Accumulibacter sp.: one gene and its partner. The protein of the gene in region 1 interacts with the protein of each later gene in a pairwise test. Links are inferred from orthologs where the notes say so. Each region holds a gene or a part of one and is shown on either strand. Other genes may lie near its edges. The genes, in order: nth and aceE.

Region 1 (3,312 bases):
TGCCGCGCGAGCTCTACGACAATGAGCTGCTGGCCGACAGCCGGCGCCTGGCGCCGGCGGCGGGCCTCGGGCTGGACGAGGAGTCGACCGTCTATCTGGCGCGCCAGGGTGGCCAGGCGAGCGCGATCGTCTTCGAGGCGGTCGCCGCCGATGGCTATTCCGGCCGTATCCGGCTGCTGCTCGCCGTCGCCGCTGACGGCACCCTGCTCGGCGTGCGGGTGACGCAACACAAGGAGACGCCCGGCCTCGGCGATTACATCGAGCCGCGCAAGGACCGCAACAAGGAGCGGCCATGGATCAGGCAGTTTGACGGCCTTTCGCTGGCGACGGTCGGCGAGCGCGAGTGGCGCGTGCGCAAGGATGGTGGCCGCTTCGATTCTCTGGCCGGGGCGACGGTGACGCCGCGGGCGGTCATCAAGGCCGTCCACCGGGCGCTGCAGTACGTGGCGGAAAATCGGCAGCAGTTGTTCACGGTCGAAGGGACAGGCAAATGATCGGTCGCGACGAACTCATCGAGATCAGGGACAACGGTCTCTGGAAGCAGAATACGAGCCTGGTGCAGATCCTTGGCCTGTGTCCGCTGCTTGCGGTGACGACCAACGCCGTCAATGGCGTCATGCTGTCGTTGGCGACGATCATCGTCATGGCCGTCGCCAACCTTGCAGTTGCCTCGCTGCGCAACCTGATTCCGCACGAGATTCGCATCCCGGTGTTCATCCTGATCGTCGCCGCGCTGGTGACGGTCGTCGATCTGCTCTTCAATGCGCAGTTGCACGAGCTGTATCTGGTGCTTGGCATCTTCATTCCGCTGATCGTCACCAACTGCATCGTGCTTGCACGGGTCGAGGCCTTTGCCAACAAGAATCCGCCGCTGCAGTCGCTATGTGATGGCTTGTTCATGGGCGTCGGCATGCTGTGGACCCTCGCGCTGCTCGGCGGGCTGCGCGAACTGATCGGCGGTGGCACGCTGTTCTCCGGCATCGACATGGTCTTTCCGGGACTGCAGCCGCTGCAGTTGCTGCCCGCTGACTACCCCGGGCTGCTGCTCGCCATACTGCCGCCAGGCGCCTTCATCCTGCTCGGCTGCCTGATCGCCTGGAAAAACTGGGTCGAGGCCCGTGCCGCAGCGCGCCATTCGCGCCGGCCATCGCTGCCGACGCCGCCGGCGCCGATGGCTGAGCATGCCTGAGGCGCAAGTCAAGCAGCCGCGGCCGCGTGCCGGGCAAGCCGAGGCGATCTTCACCCGCTTGCGCGCCGGCAATCCGCAGCCGACGACCGAGCTCGAGTACGCCACGCCGTTTCAGTTGCTGGTCGCCGTCATCCTCTCGGCGCAGGCGACCGACCGCAGCGTCAATCTCGCCACCCGCAAGCTGTTCGCCGACGCGCCGACACCGCAGGCCATGCTGGCGCTCGGCGAAAGCGGCCTGGCGGCCCATATCAACCGCATTGGCCTCTGGCAGGGCAAGGCGCGCAACGTCATCGCCACCTGCCGCCAGCTCCTCGAAAGACATGCCGGGGAACTGCCGCGGCAGCGCGCCGAACTCGAGGCGCTGCCGGGTGTCGGCCGCAAGACCGCCAACGTCGTTCTCAATACGGCTTTCGGCGAGCCGACGATCGCCGTCGACACGCACATCTTCCGCGTCGCCAACCGCACCGGCCTGGCGCCGGGGAAGACGGTGCTGGCAGTCGAGCAGGAACTGCTGCGGGTCGTGCCGCCGGAGTTCCGGCAGTTCGCCCACCACTGGCTGCTGCTGCACGGGCGCTACGTCTGCAAGGCACGGCAGCCGGAGTGCTGGCGCTGCGCCATCGAGGACCTCTGCGCCCATCCCGATAAGGCCGATGCAGCGGCTGACAGCGGCCGCCGATGAGTGTTGTCGGCAGCGTGTTGCTGGCGGGCAACGACGCGGTGCCGTCACTGGCGGCAACGGCAGCCGGCATGGCCCTCGAAAAGATCGGCAGTTGCCCGGCGCGCGGCGTCCTGTTGTTTCTCTCGGCCGAGTTCAGCGCGCAGGCGCAGGCGGCCGTGACCGCGGTGGCGCGTGCGGCGCGCTGTACCGAGGTCGCTGGCGGCATCGCTGCCGGGGTCTTCACCGACGAGGGCTGGGTTCTCGACCGTCCGGCGGTGGCGGTGATGGTGTTTGCCGGTGATCTGGCGCTGTCGGGGCGCCGGCCGGATGCCGGCGCGAGTGCCGGGGCCATCCTCGCTTATGCGGGCAGCAGCCTGCCGCATGCCTGGACCGGGCCTGGTCCGCAGCGCTTCGGTGGCTGCTTTGCCGGCCGCCCGGGGCAGTCCGAGGCGACGGCCTGGCAGCACGGCCGCCTGGCGCGGCAGTGCGAGGTCGAACTGCGCGGCGCGCGCATCGATCTCGCCGTTTCCCCGGGCTGGCAACCGTTTGGCTGCCCGGCGGTGGTGACCGGCAGCCGGGCCCTGGATCTGCTGGCGCTGGACGGCGAGCCGGCGCTCGACCATCTGCGGCGCAACCAGCCGCCGCAACAGCAGTCCGCCGACCGGTTGCCGCTGGCATCGCGGTGCGCGGTCCTGCTCGACGATCCCGGCAGCGACAGCGGCGGCGCCTGGCAGCAGGCACTCTCCGACGGTCGGCTGCAGCCGGTACCGATCGTTGCCGCCAACGCCGACGGCTCGCTGACGCTGGCGCAGCATCTGCGTCCGGGAAGTCGCGTGCTGTGGGCGATGCGGCTGCCACAGGCGAGCGCTGCCGACATGCGCCACAGCCTGTCCGCACTGGTGCCGTTCGTCCGCCGACCGCAGGCGGCCATCGTCTTCTCGTGCATCGGCCGCGGCCCGTATCATTATGGCGGCGACGACCGGGATCTCGCCTGCCTGCGGGATATCTTCCCGCATCTGCCGCTGATCGGCGTCTACGGTACCGGGCAGATGGCGCCCGTGGCACGCGGTGGCAACCGGCTGCTGCAGAACGCCGTCGTCAGCGCCCTGATCAGTCAACCAGCAAGGAGAGCCGATGTTCAACCCGACGCGTGAGCAGGTGCGGCAGTTCTTCTGCCAGGCGTGGCAGAAGCATCGCCAGCGCTCGATCCTCGAAGGCGCCGAGGTGACGGCCGCCGACCTGATCCTGCAGCACCCCGAGTACCATGCGCTGCTCGAGGATCCGGCAACGGCGATCGAGCAGGAGTTCAGTCCCGAGAGCGGGCAGATGAACCCTTTCCTGCATCTCTCGCTGCACCTGGCAGTTGCGGAGCAGGTGAGCATCGACCAGCCGCCGGGGATTCGGTCTGTCTACCAGACGCTGCGCGCGCGGGTCGGCGATCACGCGGCTGCGCACGCGATCCTCG
Region 2 (3,578 bases), 1.4 Mb from region 1 along the record:
ACCGCTGGGCGTCACCTTGCTCAGGTCGACGCCCAACTCGCGCGCCAGCAGGCGCACCGAGGGGCTGGCGTGCGTGCGCGAGCCGAGGGCAAGGCCGGCAAGCGGTGGCGCGGTGGGTACGGCCGTCGCGGCAACCGCTGCCGGCGCAACCGCAACCGGCGGAGCTGCCGGAACAGGCAGGGCTGCCGGAACAGGCAGGGCTGCCGGAACAGGCGGGGCTGCCGCAGCGACGGCTGTCGCCGCAGCGACTTCGGCCGCCTCGAGCACGACCACCACCACCCCCTCCGATACCTTCTCGCCGAGCGCGACGCGAATCTCGCGCACGACGCCCGCTGCCGGCGAGGGAACGTCCATCGTCGCCTTGTCCGACTCCAGCGTCACCAGCGCATCATCGACCTTGACGACGTCGCCGACGATGACGCAGAGGTCGATCACCGGCACGTCATGGTAGTCGCCGATGTCGGGGACTCTTACTTCGATCAGTTGACTCATCGCTCGCTCCCTCAGACCGTCGTCGGGTTGGGTTTGTTGACGTCGATGCCGTAGCGGGCGATCGCATGCGCGACCTTCTCGCGCTCGATCGTGCCCTCGTCGGCCAGCGCCTTGAGTGCCGCCACGGTGACCCAGCGCCGATCGACCTCGAAGAAATGGCGCAGCTTCTCGCGCGTGTCGGAGCGGCCAAAGCCATCGGTACCCAGCGTCACGTAGCGACGGTTGAGGAAGGGACGGATCTGCTCGGCGAACATGCGGACGTAGTCGGTGGCAGCGACGATCGGCCCGCGGGTGTCGCCGAGGCAGCGCTCGACGTGCGAGACACGCGGTTTCGCCAGCGGGTTGAGCATGTTCCAGCGCTGCACGTCAAGCCCGTCGCGTGCCAGCTCGGTGAAGCTCGGGCAGCCCCAGAGGTCGGCATCGATCCCCCAGTCGTTCTTCAGCAACTCGGCGGCGGCGATGACCTCGCGGAAGATCGTTCCCGAGCCGAGCAGCTGCACGCGCGGCGTCACCGGACGGGTGTCCGAAGACTGGCCGCGACGCAGCAGGTACATGCCCTTGATGATGTCAGCCTCGGCACCGGTGGGCATCTCGGGATGCTCGTAGTTCTCGTTCATCACCGTGATGTAGTAGAAGATGTCCTGCTGCTCCTGGTACATCCGCCGCAGGCCCTCACGCATGATGACGGCAATCTCGAAGGAAAAGGTCGGATCGTAGCTGAGGCAGTTCGGGATCAGGCTGGAGAGCACCAGCGAGTGGCCGTCCTCGTGCTGCAGGCCTTCGCCGTTGAGTGTCGTGCGACCGGCGGTCCCGCCGATCAGGAAACCGCGCGCGCGCTGGTCGGCGGCCGCCCAGCAGAGGTCCATCGTGCGCTGCAGGCCGAACATCGAGTAGCAGATGTAGAACGGGATCATCTGCACGCCATGTACCGAGTACGACGTCGCGGCGGCGATCCAGTCGCTCATCGCGCCGGCCTCGTTGATTCCCTCCTGCAGCACCTGGCCGTCCTTCGACTCCTTGTAGAACATCAGCTGGTCGTGGTCTTCGGGGACGTACTTCTGCCCTTCCTGGTTCCAGATGCCGACCTGGCGGAAGAGGCCCTCCATGCCGAAGGTGCGTGACTCGTCGGGAACGATCGGGACGACGTGCCGACCCACCTTCCTGTCCTTGAGCAGGATGTTGAGCAGGCGGACGATGGCCATCGTCGTCGACACCTCGCGCCCTTCGCCGGAAGCCTTGAGCAGAGCGTCGAAGGCAGCGAGATCCGGAATTTCGAGTGGTGCCGCGGCGCCACGCCGCTTCGGCAGGTAACCGCCGAGATCCATGCGGCGCTGCCGCATGTAGCTGAGTTCGGCCGAGCCCTCGGCAAACTTGAGGTACGGCAGTTCGTAGAGCTGTTCGTCGGCAACCGGCAGGCTGAAGCGGTCACGGAAACGCTTGATCGCCTCGAAATCGAGCTTCTTCTGCTGGTGCGAGATGTTCATGCCCTCGCCCGCCTGGCCCATGCCGTAACCCTTGATCGTCTTGGCGAGGACCAGCGTCGGCTGACCCTTGTGCTCGACGGCCGCTTTGTAGGCACTGTAGATCTTGAAGATGTCGTGGCCGCCGCGGTTCAGCGCCCACACCTGGTCGTCGGTCCAGTCGGCGACGAGTTCCTTCAGCTCCGGCGTGTTGAAGAAGTGCTCGCGGACGTAGGCACCGTCCTTCGCCTTGAAGGTCTGGTACTCGCCGTCGACGATCTCCATCATGCGCTGCTTCAGAACGCCCTTCTTGTCGCGCAGGAAGAGCGCGTCCCAATTGGTTCCCCAGATCAGCTTGATGACGTTCCAGCCGGCACCGCGGAAGGTGCCTTCGAGTTCCTGGATGATCTTGCCGTTGCCGCGTACCGGCCCGTCGAGCCGCTGCAGGTTGCAGTTGATGACGAAGATCAGGTTGTCGAGCCGCTCGCGCGCCGCCATGCCGATGGCGCCGAGCGATTCGACCTCATCGGTCTCGCCGTCGCCGAGGAAGGCCCAGACCTTGCGGTCGCCGGCCTCGATGAAGCCGCGACTGTCGAGATACTTCATGAAGCGTGCCTGATAGATCGCCTGGATCGGCCCGAGGCCCATCGACACCGTCGGGAACTGCCAGAAGCCCGGCATCAGCCACGGGTGCGGATAAGACGAGACGCCCTTGCCGTCGACTTCCTGCCGGAAGCAGTCCATCTGCTCGTCGGTCAGCCGTCCGAGCAGGTGCGCGCGCGCATAGACGCCGGGAACCGAATGACCCTGGAAGAAGATCAGGTCGCCGCCATGCGTCTCCGAGGGCGCGTGCCAGAACCACGAGAAGCCGACGTCGTACAGCGCCGCCGCCGAAGCGAAGGAGGCGATGTGGCCACCGACGTTGCTGTGCCGGTTGGCGCGGACCACCATCGCCATCGAGTTCCAGCGGATGTAATTGTGGATGCGGATCTCCATGTCGGCATTGCCCGGGTACTTCGGCTGCCGGTCGACCGGAATCGTGTTCACGTATTCGGTGGTCGCGCTGTAGGGAATGTCGATCCCCTCCTGGCGCGCCTGGGCGATCAGCCCCTGGATCAGGAAGTGGGCCCGCTCGGGCCCCTCCTGGTCGATGACGCCCTGCAGCGCGTCTTGCCACTCCTGGGTTTCCTGCGGGTCGGCGTCGCCGGCGGCGACCGACAGCGCGTTGTCGGGCAGAGCTGACATGAATGTGTCTCCTGGTCTACGGAATCGTGGGATGAATGATGCTTGCCTGCACGCCGAAACGACGCCACCTGCAAATGTAATACCTTGGGTTACCGCGTGGTACCGCAGCGCAACAATCAGTGCATCCCGGATTGTAAAACGTCCTTTTGCATTGTGCAATGCCGCACGCTGCGCTGCAACGGCAGTGCTGCCGCCTGACACTTGCGTTGACCACACGGACCGGCAGAAGTTGACCTGCGTCAACCGCGCCGGTGCCGGCGGCGGCTAAGGTTCTGCTTTTGTCGCAGGAAACCCTTATCAACGGGAGAGGCAATGAGCGCACACGCAGTGATGTCGACGCCGCCGGCGGCGGCCGGCAGCAGGCTCCTGATGTCGGGCAAC

What was found.
Region 2: the proteins of nth (region 1) and aceE interact in binary tests that used the Escherichia coli proteins (3 or more experiments, as listed by UniProt). The link is inferred for Accumulibacter sp. from one-to-one orthologs.

Annotation. Positions count from the first base shown.
Region 1 is NZ_JAZKUG010000001.1:2,204,867-2,208,178, forward strand. Bases 26-3,024 are described here. They hold nth (endonuclease III), read left to right. Parts: upstream 26-1,181; coding sequence 1,182-1,868; downstream 1,869-3,024. Other genes in these bases: rsxG (electron transport complex subunit RsxG), read left to right, coding at 26-494; V5B60_RS09600 (electron transport complex subunit E), read left to right, coding at 491-1,189; V5B60_RS09610 (FIST C-terminal domain-containing protein), read left to right, coding at 1,865-3,001; V5B60_RS09615 (DUF1841 family protein), read left to right, coding at 2,982-3,024. Also shown: more of rsxG, read left to right, coding at 1-25; more of V5B60_RS09615, read left to right, coding at 3,025-3,312. UniProt on the Escherichia coli protein: DNA repair enzyme that has both DNA N-glycosylase activity and AP-lyase activity. The DNA N-glycosylase activity releases various damaged pyrimidines from DNA by cleaving the N-glycosidic bond, leaving an AP (apurinic/apyrimidinic) site.
Region 2 is NZ_JAZKUG010000001.1:3,616,978-3,620,555, reverse strand. Bases 304-3,568 are described here. They hold aceE (pyruvate dehydrogenase (acetyl-transferring), homodimeric type), read right to left. Parts: upstream 3,198-3,568; coding sequence 504-3,197; downstream 304-503. Other genes in these bases: V5B60_RS15955 (thiamine pyrophosphate-dependent enzyme), read left to right, coding at 3,510-3,568; aceF (dihydrolipoyllysine-residue acetyltransferase), read right to left, coding at 304-492. Also shown: more of aceF, read right to left, coding at 1-303; more of V5B60_RS15955, read left to right, coding at 3,569-3,578. UniProt on the Escherichia coli protein: Component of the pyruvate dehydrogenase (PDH) complex, that catalyzes the overall conversion of pyruvate to acetyl-CoA and CO(2).